Linked DNA regions of Parabacteroides chongii. The protein of the gene in region 1 interacts with the protein of each later gene in a pairwise test. Links are inferred from orthologs where the notes say so. Each region holds a gene or a part of one and is shown in the gene's direction. Other genes may lie near its edges. The genes, in order: dprA and recA.

What was found.
Region 2: the proteins of dprA (region 1) and recA interact in binary tests that used the Bacillus subtilis proteins (3 or more experiments, as listed by UniProt). The link is inferred for Parabacteroides chongii from one-to-one orthologs.

The regions. Positions count from the first base shown.
Region 1 is NZ_CP120849.1:2,102,661-2,111,453, forward strand. Bases 3,939-6,792 are described here. They hold dprA (DNA-processing protein DprA), read left to right. Parts: upstream 3,939-4,737; coding sequence 4,738-5,847; downstream 5,848-6,792. Other genes in these bases: P3L47_RS07900 (peptidase U32 family protein), read left to right, coding at 3,939-4,319; P3L47_RS07905 (acyl-CoA thioesterase), read left to right, coding at 4,319-4,729; P3L47_RS07915 (HipA family kinase), read left to right, coding at 5,969-6,751; P3L47_RS07920 (DUF3037 domain-containing protein), read left to right, coding at 6,729-6,792. Also shown: P3L47_RS07890 (efflux RND transporter permease subunit), read right to left, coding at 1-1,690; P3L47_RS07895 (efflux RND transporter periplasmic adaptor subunit), read right to left, coding at 1,702-2,811; more of P3L47_RS07900, read left to right, coding at 3,063-3,938; more of P3L47_RS07920, read left to right, coding at 6,793-7,112; P3L47_RS07925 (hypothetical protein), read left to right, coding at 7,610-8,122; P3L47_RS07930 (linear amide C-N hydrolase), read right to left, coding at 8,133-8,793. UniProt on the Bacillus subtilis protein: Protein that helps load RecA onto ssDNA during transformation. Binds cooperatively to circular ssDNA, is able to bridge different segments of DNA. Favors the loading of RecA onto SsbA- or SsbB-coated ssDNA and formation of RecA-DNA filaments.
Region 2 is NZ_CP120849.1:3,563,356-3,572,181, reverse strand. Bases 1,874-4,760 are described here. They hold recA (recombinase RecA), read left to right. Parts: upstream 1,874-2,738; coding sequence 2,739-3,782; downstream 3,783-4,760. Other genes in these bases: P3L47_RS13285 (GNAT family N-acetyltransferase), read left to right, coding at 3,952-4,760; bcp (thioredoxin-dependent thiol peroxidase), read left to right, coding at 2,275-2,733; P3L47_RS13300 (radical SAM protein), read left to right, coding at 1,874-2,264. In the rest of the region: P3L47_RS13305 (saccharopine dehydrogenase family protein), read left to right, coding at 52-1,245; more of P3L47_RS13300, read left to right, coding at 1,251-1,873; more of P3L47_RS13285, read left to right, coding at 4,761-4,905; UDP-2,3-diacetamido-2,3-dideoxy-alpha-D-glucuronate deacetylase VimE, read left to right, coding at 4,902-6,203; wecB (non-hydrolyzing UDP-N-acetylglucosamine 2-epimerase), read left to right, coding at 6,200-7,285; P3L47_RS13270 (glycosyltransferase), read left to right, coding at 7,282-8,529; P3L47_RS13265 (glycosyltransferase family 1 protein), read left to right, coding at 8,522-8,826. UniProt on the Bacillus subtilis protein: Multifunctional protein involved in homologous recombination, DNA repair and competence.

The DNA.
Region 1 (8,793 bases):
GAACAAGACCTGTTTTGGTACTGCTGATCAACCATCCTAATAAGACGATAGCTCCTACTATACCAACCCACACCATCCAACGGTGGTGGATAAAGAACATCACTCCTTTTTTGTATTTGCCCAATACGGCGTTGAACGAAGCATTATAAGCGGCGCGCACCCGTCCGTTGAAACTTTTGGCACTCTTGGTTCCATCGCTAGGACGCATCATCATGGCACAAAGAGCCGGACAGAGTGTCAAGGCACAAATCATCGAAAGACCTACGGAGGTTGCCATCGTTACGCCAAACTGCGTATAGAAGATACCGGATGTTCCTCCCATAAAAGTAACAGGAATAAACACGGCCATAAACACACACGTACAAGATATAACGGCCATGGTTACATCCCCCATCGCATCTTTTGTTGCCTGATAAGCAGATTGATAACCGGCATCGAATTTGGCTTGTACGGCTTCTACCACCACGATGGCATCATCCACCACCGTACCGATGGCAAGCACCAATGCAAACAGGGTCAGGATGTTGATTGTGAACCCGGCAGCTGTTAAGCAAGCAAATGTACCGATCAGTGAAACAATGATGGCGATAGAAGGAATAAGCGTACTCTTGAAGTCCTGCAGGAAGAAATATACCACCAAGATTACAAGTATGATGGCGACGATCAATGTCTCTACTACATTATATATAGAAGCGAAAAGGAAGTCGTTGGAACTCATCATCGTGATAAATTCCATACCGGCGGGCAATTCCTTTTCTATCTCTTTCAATTCGGCGGCAATGCGTTCGTTTACTTCTGTCGCATTAGAACCTGCCACTTGGTAAATTAAGAATGTTACGGCAGGTTTACCGTCCATCTGACTGTCGAAACCATAGCTCAATGTTCCCAATTCTACTTTGGCCACATCTTTCAGACGCAACACGGAGCCATCTTCTTGGGCACGGACAACGATGTTTTGAAATTCTTCCACGCTTTTCAAACGTCCGCGATATTTCATGGTGTATTGGAATACATTCTTTGAGTTTTCACCTAATGAACCGGTAGGTGCTTCGATATTTTGTTCTCCCAGAATAGAAGTCACGTCTGAGGGTATCAATCCATATTGAGCCATACGTTCGGGATTCAACCAGATACGCATACTATAGGTATCGCCCAACTCCATAACGTCACCAACGCCTTCGATACGTTTGATACGTGGCACAACGTTAATATCCAGGTAGTTTCCGAGGAATGTCTTGTCATAGCGTCCGTTTGAACTGACAAGTGCATCGATTTGTAAGAAACTGGTCTGACGTTTCTGTGTGCTGACACCGATACGGGTTACTTCGGCAGGTAATAAACCTTGTGCTTTCGTTACACGGTTTTGGACGTTGACGGCTGCCATATCGGGGTCTGTCCCTTGTTTGAAGTACACTTCGATAGTCGCCGAACCTGCATTGGTGGCAGTGGAAGTCATGTACATCATATTTTCCACACCATTGATACTTTCTTCCAGTGGCATAATGACACTGTTCATCACAGCATCAGCATCTGCTCCGGTATAGCTTGCCGATACATGGACCGTAGGAGGGGCAATATCCGGATATTGCTCGACCGGCAAGGTAAAGAGCGAAATGAGTCCTATCGCCAAAATAAGAATGGAGATAGATATGGCCATAACAGGCCGTTTGATAAAAATATTTCCTTTCATATTTTGCTAATTTATTTTACTTGTGTTCCTTCACGTACCAATCCGGCTCCTTCGGATACAATTTCTTCACCCACTTTGAGTCCGTCAAGTACGATATATTCGCGGCCGTCGCTGATTTCGGCTACGGTAATTAATGTAGAAACGGCTTTGCCATCGACTACTTTGTAAACAAGGGTTTTATCTTGCAAACGAACCGTTGCGCCTTGCGGGATAACGATGCAGTCTGTGTAGGTTTGCGGAATAAGCACATTGCCGGATGCTCCGCTATGGAGCAGGCGGGATTCATTCGGGAATACGGCTCTAACACCTACCGTACCGGTTTGGCGGTCGATCACTCCACTGATGGATTCAATTTTCCCTTTCTGCTCATAAACAGACTGGTCGTTCAGTTTCAATGTGACTTCCGGCATATTGGCCAACGCTTCATCCATGCTTTTGTACTGACGGCTCATGGCCAACAGCTGGTTTTCCGTCATGGAGAAGTACACATACATGTTTGAATTGTCGGAAACAGTTGTCAACGGCTGCGGAATATTGGCACTGACCAATGCTCCGGCACGATAAGGCAGCATACCGACTACTCCGTCGCTCGGACTTTTTACTTCCGTATAAGAAAGGTTGTTTTGGGCATTTAGCTCCTGTGCCTCTGCCTGTGCCAGTTGCGCTTTGGCTGTCAGGTAATTGTTCTGGCTTGTTTTCAGATTGAATTCGGAAACAACTTTTTTGGCAAACAGTTCTTTTGTGCTGTTGTAATTCAATTCGGCAGTACCTAAAGCTGCTTTTGCAACCTCAACGTTGGCTTGAGCCGTTTTCAAAGCTGCCTTATAAGGTACTTGGTCGATTACAAAAAGTAACTGTCCTTTTCGTACAACCTGTCCTTCTGTTACGCAGAGTCGTTCGATAGTTCCTGATACTTGCGGATAAATATCTATATCCTGGCGACCGCGAATAGACGCTGAATAGGGCATGGTCAGCTCCCTATTGGCTGTTGAAACTTTCATTGTTGCGTAAGACGCTTTCATCTGTGCATCCGACGTCTCTTTTTTACAGGATGTCATCCACATTGTCGTACAACCAATAATCATCATCAGCTGTATCCATCTTGCTTTTGCTTGTATCATATGTCTTAATTTGTTAAATGCCGCAAAATTAACAGATAAATGTGGGAAAAAAATTGTCTGAATGTCTATATAGATATTCTATATTTATAATATATAGGAATTTTAAGAGAATAAAATCTAATGAAATGAAATAAATATGTGATATTATTATGTGCATTGTCCGATGCCGGATAAAAAGTTAACTGGTTTTATCTTAGAAGTATGCGAAGAAAGCCGTATCTTTGTGGTTTCTAATTTAAAACCAAACAGCTTTGAACGAGAAAGATTTTGAAATAATGGCGCCGGTCGGCTCGTATGAGTCGTTGATGGCAGCTATCCAGGGAGGAGCCGACTCCATCTACTTCGGCATTGAAGGACTGAATATGCGTTCGCGCTCTTCCAATAATTTCACCACGGACGATTTGCGTAAGATTGTCTCCATCTGTAAGGAACACAGCATTAAGAGTTATTTGACGGTTAATACGGTTATTTACGGGGAAGACCTGGCATTGATGCGTGAAATTATCGATGCGGCAAAGGAAGCGGAAGTCTCTGCAATTATTGCGGCAGACGTGGCAGCCATGAGCTATGCGAACCGGATCGGGCAGGAAGTTCACCTGTCTACCCAGCTGAATATATCGAATGTGGAGGCGCTGAAGTTCTATGCCCAGTTTGCCGATGTGGTGGTGCTGGCGCGCGAATTGAATCTGAAACAGGTAGCCGAAATCTACAAACAGATTGTAGAACAGCAGATAACCGGTCCGAGAGGCGAACTGATCCGTATCGAGATGTTTGCCCACGGTGCCTTGTGTATGGCTGTTTCCGGTAAATGCTATTTGAGCCTGCATGAAATGAATGCGTCTGCCAACCGGGGTGCTTGCATGCAGATCTGCCGCCGCGGATATACGGTGAAAGATAAGGACAGCAACATCGAACTGGATATAGAAAATCAATATATCATGTCGCCCAAAGACCTGAAAACGATCCATTTCATGAACAAGATGATGGATGCAGGCGTGCGGGTATTCAAGATCGAAGGCCGTGCCCGCGGACCGGAATATGTGCGTCTCGTGACTGAATGTTATAAAGAAGCAGTGAAGGCTTATTGCAGTGGAACATATGATGAAGAAAAGATCGCCGTCTGGGACGAGCGTCTGAAAAGCGTCTTCAACCGGGGCTTTTGGGACGGCTATTATCTGGGACAGCGTTTGGGTGAATGGAGCAGCAAGTATGGTTCCGGTTCGACCAAAAAGAAAGTATATGTGGCGAAAGGCATCAAATACTTCAGCGGCATCGGTGTGGCTGAATTTGAAATGGAATCGGGCTCGCTGAAAGCGGGAGATGAGATTCTGATCACAGGCCCGACAACCGGTGCGGTGATGCAGACCATCGATGAGATACGTGTCGACCTGAAGCCGGTGGAAGAAACCGTAAAAGGCGAGCGTTTCTCCTTCAAAGTATCTGAAAAGGTACGCCCTTCCGACCGCCTGTATAAAATGGTACCTAACAACGATAAAGAACTGAAATAATGAAAGAGTATATTTTTAAACTGACAGACAAGGTGCGCGACTATGAATGCGACCTGCAGGGAGTAGTGAACAACTCCAACTATCAGCATTATATGGAACATACCCGTCATGAGTTCCTCGAATCGCTGGGCGAGAATTTCGGAGCCATGCACGATAAAGGGGTGGACGGCTTCGTCTCTCATGTGGAGATCGATTATAAAACATCCTTGAAGAGCGGCGACAGTTATATCTCCTGCCTGAATGTGTATAAGAAAGGCGTGAAACTGGTTTTTGAACAGGATATCTATCGGGCTTCGGACGGTGTGCTGGCTACCAAAGGGAAAGTTGAGTCTGTTGTTGTGCAGGACGGCAAGCTGACCCGCGGCGAATATTTCGACGAAATGCTTAAAAGGATACAGGATAAACTATGAGATAGATTATGACAGACAACCGGATTTACCAAATTGGCTTAACTATGATAAACGGGGTAGGAGATATCCTGGCCCGTCAGCTTCTGCAAACCTGTGGTGATGCGGAAGCCGTTTTTACGGAGACACAACATGTATTGGAGAAGATTCCGGGTTTCGGTTCGGCTACGGCCGCTGCTGTCAAACGCCCGGAAGTCCTTCTGCAAGCGGAAAAAGAGTTAGCCTTTATCGAAAAGAACCAGCTCACCTGTTATTTCCTGACAGATGAGAATTACCCGAAACGTTTGAAGGAGTGCTCTGATGCTCCGGTGCTTCTCTATTTTAAAGGCGGTGCCGATCTGAATGCTTCTCGTATTATCAGTATTGTTGGAACCCGTCATGCAACGGAGTATGGCAGGGCGATGACGGACGAACTGGTACACACCCTTTCGCTTTCTATCCCGAACTTACTGATCGTAAGCGGACTGGCTTATGGTATCGACGTATGTGCCCATCGGGCTGCGCTTAAAGCGAACTTGCCGACGGTAGGTGTGCTGGCTCACGGGTTGGATCGTATTTATCCGCCTTCGCATCGTTCCGTAGCAGTGGATATGTTGGACCGCGGAGGTTTGCTGACCGAATTTCGTAGTGGAACGGAACCGGATAAGCCGAACTTTGTACGGCGTAACCGGATTGTTGCCGGTATGGCGGATGCGACGGTCGTGATAGAATCTGCCGAGAAAGGCGGCTCGCTGATCACTGCCGATCTTGCTTTCTCCTATGGACGGGATGTCTACGCATTTCCCGGTCGGGTAAACGATCTCCATTCGAAAGGCTGCAATGCCTTGATCCGGCAGAATAAGGCTGGGCTGATAACTTCCGCTTCCGACCTTATCTCGGCGCTTTGCTGGGATATAAAGGAAACAGCTTCTTCCCTCCCTGTTCAGACTGAATTGTTTTTCGGGGAAGATGAGCGGACAGCACCGGTAATAACCGTTCTCCGTGAAAGAGGCGAGATGCATATCGACCAACTGGCTGTTGCATTGAATCTGCCTGTCCGTGAACTGTCATCTTTACTCTTTGAACTGGAGATGAACGGTTTGATCAGGACTTTGCCGGGAAATATCTACCGGCTTGCCTAACGGTTACATCTCATAACTTATTTCAATTAAAACAACCGCCTGTTTATATTGTTTTAGAGATGTTGATTGTTTCTTTTGTGTAAACAGGAAGTATCTTTATCTTTGTCAAAAGCATTTGAATATGGAATTGCGAACAGCGAATGTGATCAGATATATTATGCCTTTACGGGAAGGCGGTTCGTTGCCGGCTTTGGCTGAAGCCGACGATGAATATAAATATGTAGTAAAGTTCCGTGGCGCCGGTCATGGAACCAAAGCGCTTATTGCCGAACTGATCGGTGGTGAAGTCGCACGTGCACTGGGCTTTCGTGTTCCGGAGCTGGTCTTCCTAAATCTGGATGAGGCTTTCGGACGAACGGAAGGTGATGAGGAGATACAGGATTTGTTACAGGCGAGCCGTGGTCTGAACCTGGGATTACATTTCCTGTCGGGCGCACTGACATTCGATCCGGTAGTTAATAAGGTAGGAGAAAAGCTGGCCTCGCAGATCGTCTGGCTGGATGCCTTGCTGACCAACGTGGACCGTACGACCCGCAATACCAATATGCTGATGTGGCATAAGGAATTGTGGCTGATTGATCATGGTGCATCGCTTTACTTCCATTATTCATGGTCGAACTGGCACAAACACGCTTTGAGTCCGTTTATCCAGATCAAGGATCATGCTTTGTTGCCGGAGGCCGGTAAGCTGGAAGAAGTGAATGCCGAGTTCGAACGTTTGCTTACTCCGGAAAAGGTTCGTGAGATCGTCTCCCTGATTCCGGACGACTGGCTGCATTGGAGTGAAAGTCCCGGTACGCCGCAGGAGATAAGAGAAGTCTATATTGAATTTTTGACAGAAAGGATTCCCCATTCCGAAACATTTATAAAAGAAGCACAAGATGCAAGGAAAGCACTTATATGAATACGCCGTTATCCGTTTTGTTCCCCGGGTGGAACGTGAGGAGTTTATTAATGTAGGTATTATCATGTTCTCGAAACAGGCCCGCTTTATAAAGGCGCGTTATCAGGTGGACGAGAAGAAGCTCCGTCTGTTTTCCTCAGAGCTGGATATGGATTCGTTGTATGCTGCTCTGAAAGTATTCGATCATATCTGTTCGGGGGCAAAGAGCGCAGGTCCTATCGCTGCCATGGATATCCCTGAACGTTTCCGCTGGCTGACGGCTGTGCGCAGTTCTTCGATACAGACATCCCGTCCGCATCCCGGCTTTTCCTGCGATCTGGAGGCGACGTTCGAGAAGCTGTATGCCGAGTTGGTGATCTAGTCTATATCGGATATTTCAGCAAAGAAAGTCTATTTTAATTGTTAATTTTAGCAGTTTTTGCCAGTATTGTATATAGTTTTATTTTAGCTAACACTTTTTGGCGAAAGAGGCTTTTGCACTTAACATATATTGTCTGTAAAAAGCTTGACAAATGCTTGCTGTAGGCGTATCTTTGTACTGTGGTTTTTTCATAATAGTATTAGATTTAAGGTTAACAAAGTTTGATTAGGGCTTGTCGTGAGACAGGCTTTAATTGTTTATGGAGGTTTGCTATCGGAGCAAACCTTTTTTGTTTATACGATCCGAATATTTTTTCCGGAATAAGGAATTGAAATGAACTTTTGTTTTTTATTCCCTGTATATGAAATAAAGAAACCGGGACCAGGGGAGACGGGAAAAGGAGGTATTAATTTTATCCGTAATGTTTCTGTTATGTTCTTTTAATTGGTTACATTTGCGAAAGATCAGTGATTCAGTTATTTAGAAATTAGATTATAATGATGTCCTTTTTTATTTACTTTTTTATTATTGTGGTGGGGATTGTGGCTTTGATTTGTATTGTTGGCCTTCTTCTGCCGAATGAAAGAACCGCAACCAGCGAATGCTATTACAATGCATCGCCGGAAAAGGTTTATAATGCGCTGACGAATAACGCAGATTGTGGTTATCGCAGCGATTTGGAAAAGGTTGTCATTATAGAAGAAAATGATGGGATAGAAGTTTGGGACGAGATCGCGAAGAATGGTTCCGTCATCCGTTTCCGGACAGCCAATAAACAGCCTTATTCGTTGTATGAGTTTGATATTATCCGGGGGAACGGATTCACCGGCCATTGGAAAGGTGAATTGAAGTCAACCAGTACAGGCGGAACGCATTTTACATCAACGGAAACCATTCGGATAAAAAATCCTATCATCAAACTCCTTTCTTACTTGTTTTTCGATCTGGAGAAGTTCATGCATACCTATCAAAATGACCTGCGGGTGAAGTTGAGTGAGGATATTGCATAAAAAAGGGAGCTTAATGAGCTCCCAGGAATTTAAAAGGTTTAGTAGTAACAAACTGATCTGCCGTATTACCGGCATACGTTTTGCTGCTCACGAGATCCAGCATTTTCACGGGTGCCTTTTCTGAAAAATCCACATCCTTGAGATCCACCCAGAAGATATTGGGATGGATAGTCGATTCATAATAATAGACTTTATTTTTCTGATCGGAGACCGTTCTCCATATCGTCGATGAAATATTCGGCTGGTCAGGTGTTGTGATTCCTAACGGAACAGATGTGTTGCGGATCACACTGAATACGCTTGCCACTGCTGTACGCATGTCTTCTACTTTCGGGATGGCATTGATATAGAAAGAAGCACGTACAAAACGGTCGGCAGCCCGGTTGGTTCCGGGTAAGAAAGTCGTCCCTCCGATGTTCTTCCAGTAATCGTCCAAAGCCAACTGCTGATCGAAAACAGGTGAGTTTGTCATGACCTGGTAGGATTTGTCGTGATGGATGTTTAACTTGCCGTTTACATATTCAAAGATTGCATTGTCACCTTTATCGTCAGAGATGGAAAGATGCAATGTCGCCATCCGGGTACCATCCGGCATCATATCCGATACCACTTCAAATGTTCCTTTTTCGACAAAAGTGACCGCTTCGTCTACTGTTGCAAAATTATCCAGC
Region 2 (8,826 bases), 1.5 Mb from region 1 along the record:
TGGTTTAAAACCTTGTAAACTGTATATTAACAAGATTAATTCTATTTGTAAATGGGAAGAGTATTAGTTATTGGTGCAGGGGGCGTAAGTACCGTTGCTGTTAAAAAGATCGCGATGAACGCTGATGTTTTTACCGATATCATGGTGGCCAGCCGCACGAAAAGCAAGTGCGACCAGATTGCTGCCGATATCAAGAATGTGAAGGTGAAGACAGCACAGGTCAATGCGGACAACGTGGACGAGCTCGTTGCATTGTTTAATGACTTCAAGCCCGAGTTGGTTGTCAACCTGGCTTTACCTTATCAGGACCTCTCCATCATGGACGCCTGCCTGGCTTACGGTGTCAGCTATCTCGACACCGCCAACTACGAACCGCTGGACGAGGCGAAATATGAATATAGCTGGCAGTGGGCCTACAAAGACCGCTTTGAAAAGGCGGGGCTGACGGCTATCCTGGGATGCGGATTCGATCCGGGCGTAACAGGAGTATATACAGCTTATGCAGCAAAGCATCATTTCGATGAAATCCAGTATCTGGACATCGTAGACTGCAACGCAGGCGATCACCACAAGGCATTCGCCACGAACTTCAATCCGGAAATTAATATCCGCGAAATCACCCAGCGTGGTAAATATTTCGAGGACGGGGAATGGAAAGACACCGATCCGCTGTCGGTACACAAGCCGCTGAACTACCCGAATGTAGGTCCGCGCGAATCGTACCTGATGTATCACGAAGAGCTGGAAAGTCTGACAAAGAACTTCCCGACCATCAAGCGTGCCCGCTTCTGGATGACGTTCGGACAGGAATACCTGACTCATTTACGTGTAATCCAGAATATCGGCATGTCGCGTATCGACCCGATCATGTACAACGGACAGGAGATCGTTCCGATCCAGTTCCTGAAAGCCGTACTGCCTAACCCGGGTGACCTGGGCGAAAACTATACGGGCGAAACTTCTATCGGCTGCCGTATCCGCGGTATCAAGGACGGAAAAGAACAGACTTACTACGTCTACAACAACTGCAGCCACGAAGCAGCCTACAAGGAAACAGGCGCACAGGGCGTAAGTTATACGACAGGCGTTCCCGCCATGATTGGTGCCAAGCTCTTCATGCAGGGAATATGGAAGAAACCGGGCGTATGGAACGTGGAAGAGTTCAATCCGGATCCGTTCATGAAAGAACTGAACGAGCAAGGTTTGCCCTGGCACGAAATGTTTAATGTAGACCTTGAGTTGTAAGAATAATGAGTAATATCTACAGGATACTGCGTCTTAGCACACGTATCAAAAGCAGAAGGATCAAGCTGTTAGGGATTTGGGCCTTTCACCTGCTGGGTAAAAGGTACATCGGCATTTTCCTCGATCCGGTACTGGCTTGCAACTACAGGTGCAAGATGTGTTATTTCAGCGATGAAGAAAAAAGAAAGACCTACCGTGGTATCCTGGGATATGAAGATATAGAAACAATTGCCGGCCGTTTGTTTCACCGGGCATTGAAGCTTCAGATTGGCTGCGGGGCGGAGCCTACATTATATAAAGACCTGGTAAAAGTCATTTCGCTGGGTAAAAAATACAATGTTCCTTACATCTCAATAACTTCAAACGGAGCTTTATTGACCAGGGAGTTATTGACGGAGGCAATCGAAGCCGGGCTCGACGAACTGACATTATCGGCGCACGGGGTCACACGGGAGACTTATGAATACCTGATGGCAAACGGCAAGTTTGACCGGTTCCAGGAGTTACTGGCTGATATTGCTGAAATAAAAAAGAAATATCCGGCATTCAAATTACGTATAAACTATACGATCAACAACAGGAATCTGAATGAGTTAAGCCGTATCTGGGAGGTGATCGGGGATGAAATGGACATTCTCCAGCTAAGGCCCATCCAAAAGATCGGGAATACCGAATACCAGGATTTCGACCTTACACAGATTTACGAGAAGTATGATACGATATTAGTCCCGTTGATAGAAGAATGCAAACGTAGAAATATTGTTTGCCTGGTTCCTCAGAAACAGAATCTTATCATACTCGAAAATGACGAGGTCGAGGACGACGGCATTGAAAAGGCTACTTACTGCTACGTCTCTCCCCAAGGCTGTTGGAAAGATGATTTCGATTACCGGACAGAGACATTCGAATCGTATGCATCCAGGGTACACCTGGGCAGGAAACTGTTCGGCAAAGTACTGAAAGGAGGCAACCACCGGAAAGTGGTAGTGACGCGTAAGATGAATTATAACATTAAATAAACTGAATAATATGGCATTACAAGTTGGAGACAAAGCCCCCGAAGTGTTGGGGACTGATCAGAACGGAAATGAAATAAAACTCAGCGATTTCAGAGGTAAGAAGCTAGCGCTTTACTTTTACCCGAAAGACAACACAAGCGGTTGCACGGCAGAAGCCTGCAGCCTGCGTGACGGTTACCAGGAGCTACAGGCAGCCGGTTACGAAGTGGTCGGGGTAAGTAAAGACAGCGCAAAATCCCACCAGGGATTCATTGCGAAGCAGAACCTGCCTTTCAACCTGATCGCTGACACGGACACAGCCCTGCAACAAGCCTTTGGCGTATGGGCGGAAAAGAAACTGTACGGACGTTCATACATGGGGACTCTCCGTACCACCTTTATTATCAACGAAGACGGTGTCATCGAAAAGATAATCGGTCCGAAAGAGGTGAAAACAAAAGACCATGCTAATCAAATCCTTAATTCATAAAAGGGATGGCAAAAGAAGACAATTTATTCGAAGAGGGAAAAACCCCGGAAGGTAAACCGGCTGTAAATGCCGACAAGTTAAAAGCATTGCGCGCAGCAATGGACAAGATTGAGAAGAACTACGGAAAAGGTTCTATCATGAAGTTGGGTGACGAAAGTATAGAAGCAATAGAAGTGGTTCCGACCGGTTCTATCGCACTGAACGCCGCTCTGGGCGTTGGCGGTTATCCGAAAGGACGCGTTATCGAGATATACGGACCGGAATCTTCCGGTAAGACAACCCTGGCGATTCACGCTATTGCCGAAGCACAAAAAGCGGGTGGTATCGCTGCCTTTATCGATGCGGAACATGCGTTCGACCGTTTCTATGCGGAAAAGCTGGGTGTCGATGTGGAAAACTTATGGATCTCACAGCCGGACAACGGTGAGCAGGCATTGGAAATTGCCGAACAGCTGATCCGTTCGTCTGCCGTGGATATTATCGTTATCGACTCTGTTGCGGCATTGACGCCGAAAGCCGAAATCGAAGGCGATATGGGTGACAGCAAGATGGGTCTGCAGGCACGTCTGATGTCTCAGGCATTGCGTAAGCTGACCGGTGCGATCAATAAGACAAACACGACTTGTATATTTATCAACCAGTTGCGTGATAAGATCGGTGTGATGTTCGGTAACCCGGAAACGACTACCGGCGGTAACGCGCTGAAATTCTATGCTTCCGTACGTCTGGATATCCGTAAGATCGGTACGTTGAAGGATGGCGACGAAGTGAAAGGCAACCAGGTTCGCGTGAAAGTAGTGAAGAACAAGGTGGCTCCTCCTTTCCGTAAGGCTGAATTTGATATCATGTTCGGCGAAGGTATTTCCAAGGCGGGAGAGATCATCGACCTGGGTGCAGAACTGAACATCATCAAGAAGAGCGGTTCCTGGTATAGCTACAACGATACAAAACTGGGACAGGGACGTGATGCCGCCAAACAATGCGTCAACGACAATCCTGAACTGGCAGAAGAATTATCCGGATTGATATTCGAAGCATTGAAAGGATAAGCTACGCAGATTATCAGAAAGCTATTACCGGACGCAGATTACGCAGAAAACGCAGACTTTCGCAGATTTATTTTTTTAACAAGTCTGCGAGATTCTGCGCTTCGTCTGCGTAATCTGCGTTCCCTAATATCAACTTTTGACACAGTTTTTATTTAATTCTCTTCCTATCATGACAAACAAAGACAAATATCGCTTTCTGTGCAGTAATGAAAGCAGCTTGCCGCTTTTTTCACGCGACTGGTGGTTGGATGTAGCCTGCGGAGAAACGAAATGGGATGTCTTGCTGGTCGAAGAGAAAGGGAAGATACTTGCCGCCATGCCTCTGTATATTCCCCATCAAGGAATCATATCGATGCCTGTCTATACGCAAACCATGGGTCCCTGGTTCGCTCCGGAACCTCCGGATGCCAAATATACCCGGACATTGGGGAAACGCCAGGCGATATGCAAGGAGTTCACAGACGCATTAAAGGCTTATCCGCATTTCCTGCAAAACTTCAATTACAGGATAACGGACTGGCTGCCTTTTTACTGGGAAGGATACAAACAGACGACACGTTATACGTATCTGTTGAATGCCATACAGGATGAGCCTGTCCTTTGGGAAAACATGAGTCCCAACATTCGCCGGAACATTACAAAAGCCAAAGAGAAATTCGGTATCACCATCCGGAAAGGAATATCCATAGCCGATTTCCTGAAGATACAATCGCTGACCTTCGAACGTCAGCATCTTGCCGCCCCCAAAAGGCAAGACACACTGAGACAGTTGATCACAGCCTGCCGCGAACGCAATCAGGGCGACTTATGGGGAGCCTATGACGACAAAGGACAACTACACGCAGTCGCTTTCATCGCCTGGCAGGAAAGCTGCGCTTATTACCTCGCCGGAGGAGGCGATCCGGCATTACGAGCTTCGGGAGCTCACAGCCTGCTCCTTTGGGAGTGTATCCGTTATGCCTCCCGATACACTACGACATTCGACTTCGAAGGTTCCATGATTCCGGGTGTTGAACGCTTTTTTCGTGAATTCGGGGCAATTCAGGCACCTTTCTTCACAATAACAAAAGGAAATCTCAGTTTATTACATAGAGCCTGGCTTAAGATAAAGGAACGGATATGAACAATCACGCTTTACATTATATAATACGCTTCCTTCTCGGAGAGGATATTCCCGGGGAAATTGTTGCTGCTATCGGATATACGAATAACATAAAACATTTTGAGCGTTATAGTATCGTGATCATACCTTCCGGATTCTTTTCCAGCCGCGTATACGGCACAGCTTCTTCCCTTCCGGAATTACCCTTGCAGGAAATCGAAGGGACTCCTCTCCTGTTCGGCTCGCCTTTGGTGGAGTTGGTTGGCGAAACACTGGTGATCCATGCGGATATCATTGCCAGCACGTACTTTCTTATCACCCGCTATGAGGAAATTATACAACGGAACGTCAGGGATGAACACGGACGTTTCCCCGGAAAGCAATCTCTTCCCTATCGGGCAGGGTTCCTTCACCGCCCGATCGTCGACGAATACCGCTTGCTCCTGCGCAAATGGTTGCAGCAATACGGTCTCCGCATACCGGATGTAAAGAAAGAAATACAGCATATTTACCTGACTCACGACCTGGACATGCCCACTCTTTACCGTACATGGAAAGGAGTTATCCGCTCGGTTCGGGATAAAAGAGGCATCCTGCAATCCGTACAAGGGAAATACGGACCGTTGGAAGAGGATCCGTACTATACATTTCCCTGGCTGTTTGAACAAAATAACGTATTACGGGAACAGGTTGGCAAAGATATTTGCCAGGCGATCCTTTTTATCCGCAGCGGAGGCAAAACCAAACAGGACAGACCTCGTTACAGCCTGCGCAGCAAAGACATAGGCCAGTTATTGGAGTCTGTTTACAGCAATGATATGGCTATCGGACTGCACGCCAGCTATCAGGCTGGTCTGTCACCGGACCTGATAAAAAAAGAGAAAGCCGTACTGGAAGAGCATACCGGAAAAAGCATCCGCCTGAACCGTCACCATTTCCTTTCCAGCCGTGAACCGGAAGATATGACTCAACTGGAAGCGGCCGGTATAACGGATGATTTTACGATGGGATATGCCGATGTTGCCGGATTCAGGTTAGGCACCAGTTATCCGGTGCGCTGGATCAATCCGGTCAGCCGTCGTTTGTCTTCCATCCTGCTGCATCCGCTCACGGTCATGGATTGTTCTTTAGAAGAAAAGAAATATATGGGATTGAATTACGAAGAAGCACAGGCATATAGCCTGAACCTTGCCGAACAAGTGAAAAATGCCGGCGGAGAACTGACACTCTTATGGCATAACACCAGTGCCCAAGAAAGCACTGATAGTTATTTACGCAAACTCTACAGCCATTTATTAAACGAACTCGCAAAGAAATGAAAATTGTCACTATTGTCGGAGCCAGGCCCCAATTCGTCAAGGCTGCCATGGTTAGCCGGGCGATTCATGAATACAACAAAAAGAATGAAACGCCGTATGAGGAACTGCTTCTTCATACGGGGCAGCATTATGATACCAATATGAGCGACATCTTTTTCAATAGCATGGGAATCCCCCAGCCCGCCTGGCAACTGCAATGCGGGAACGGGACGCATGGAGAGATGACCAGTCGTATGCTCATCGAAATAGAAAAAATATTACTGGATACTTTACCCGATTATGTGTTGGTTTACGGTGACACGAACTCGACACTGGCAGGTGCATTGGCTGCTTCCAAACTTCATATACCGGTAGTTCATGTAGAAGCCGGACTTCGCAGTTTCAACAAGCAGATGCCGGAAGAGATCAATCGCATCCTGACCGACCATATGGCAACGATCTTGTGTTGCCCGACTTTCGCTGCCGTCAGGCATTTGGCTAACGAAGGGATACAAGAGGGAGTTCACCATGTCGGGGATGTCATGTATGATGCCGCATTGACTTTCGGCAAATTGGCTGACACTTCCTCCGCTATACTCGACCGGCTGAAGCTGGCCAGCAAAGAGTTCAGAATATGTACGGTACACAGGGCAGAGAACACGGATAGTCCGGAGAGGATATCCGGTATCGTCGATGCAATCAAAGAAATATCGTCCCTTTCCTGCCCGACTGTTTTACCCCTCCATCCCCGTACACGAAATTGTCTGGAAAAGCAAGGTCTGTTACATTCACTGGAAAGTCACGAAGGGATACGGATCATTCCTCCGATCAGTTTCCTGGATATGGTCATGCTGGAAAAACATGCGGCAACGATCCTGACAGATTCGGGCGGCGTACAAAAAGAGGCATATTTCCATCACACTCCCTGTATAACATTACGGGATGAGACAGAATGGGTAGAGACGGTTGAAGCCGGCTGGAACCAGATTGCCGGATATAAAAAAGAGAATATCCTGCATTGTCTCGGGAAGCGGCCGGAAAGAAAAGAAATCCTGGAATACGGAACAGGAAGTGCTTCAAAAAACATTATCGATCTGCTATGAAGAAAGTACTGATCATCTGCGATCTTTTTCCACCGGCTTTCGGTCCGCGCATGGGATATCTATGCAAATATCTCGGAAGTTACGGATGGGAACCGGTTGTTCTGACGGAAGCCGTAGAAGAAAATACGTTTACATTCCTGGCAAATAAATGTGAAGTCGCATATGTGAATTATTATACAGCCAAAGGGCGCTTTACCCGAAAGTTACAATGGATCAGCACACTTTTGCTCGATCTTTGTTTCGGATATAAGGATATCCGTATGTATAAAGAGGCGGAAAAGCTGGTCAAAAGAAATAAGTTCGATCTGGTTTTATGCAGCAGCTTCCGGACATTTCCCTTGCCGGCAGCACGCAAGGTAGCCCGAAAACATCAACTGCCTTTAGTTGTCGACCTGCGGGATATCATCGAACAATATACCGGAAATGAATTTATATCTCACCCGCTCCCTTCTTTCCTGGGATTAAACAAATTGTTTGTTTCAGTCTTTAAACGGAAAAGTCTCAGGGATAGAAACCGGGTGTTAAGGCAGGCTGATTTTGTAACAACAATCTCTCCCTGGCATGTGAACATGCTGAAACAATATAATCCGAACGTTGAACTGATCTATAATGGGTTTGACTCTGAGTTGTTTTATCCGGAACAGAGAAAGACGGATCAATTCATCATCACCTATACGGGACGGTTGCTAAGTACAGCGATGCGTGATCCCGGGTTATTCTTGGAAGCATTACGGATCTTGTCTGAAGAAAAGGTATTGACCGTCAAGGATTGCCGGGTGTATTGGTATGTCGACGAAGCATCCTGGAAAATCATTACGGAAGAAGCTGAGAAACAGAACGTCCTTCCTTACATGGACTTTAAAGGATACGTTCCGGCATCGGATATTCCTTCCGTATTAAACAGCAGCTCTGTTTTATTATTGTTGACAAACCGTGCCACCGATTCCGGTCCCAAAGGCATCATGACAACCAAGTTTTTCGAATCGCTGGCTGTCGAGAAGCCGATACTCTGCGTACGGAGCGACGAAAGCCATTTGGCTGAAGCGATCAAAGAGACAAATGCCGGACTTGCCGCAACGAATGTAAATGAAGTATGCGATTTCCTTAAATCGTATTATCTGGAGTGGAAAGAAAAAGGATATGCTTCTTCTTCCATAAAAAAGGACAAACTGATCCGTTTCTCGCGGAAAGAACAGGCAAAGCAATTTATAGAAATCTTCGAAAAGGCTCAAATTCATGGATAAATACATCAATATAGTATCGTTCAATATTCCCTGGCCTGCCAATTATGGCGGAGTGATCGATGTGTATTACAAAATGCGGGCTTTACACAAGTGCGGGGTAAAAATCATTCTGCACTGTTTTGAGTACGAACGTCCTCATGCCAAAGAGTTAGCTTCCTTGTGCGAAAAAGTATATTATTACAAGCGTAAAACAGGGTTTTTATCCAATATAACCTGGTTACCCTACAATGTCTTTAGTCGCAAAGACCCGGAATTGCTCGATAATCTGCTGAAGAATGACTACCCGATCCTGTTTGA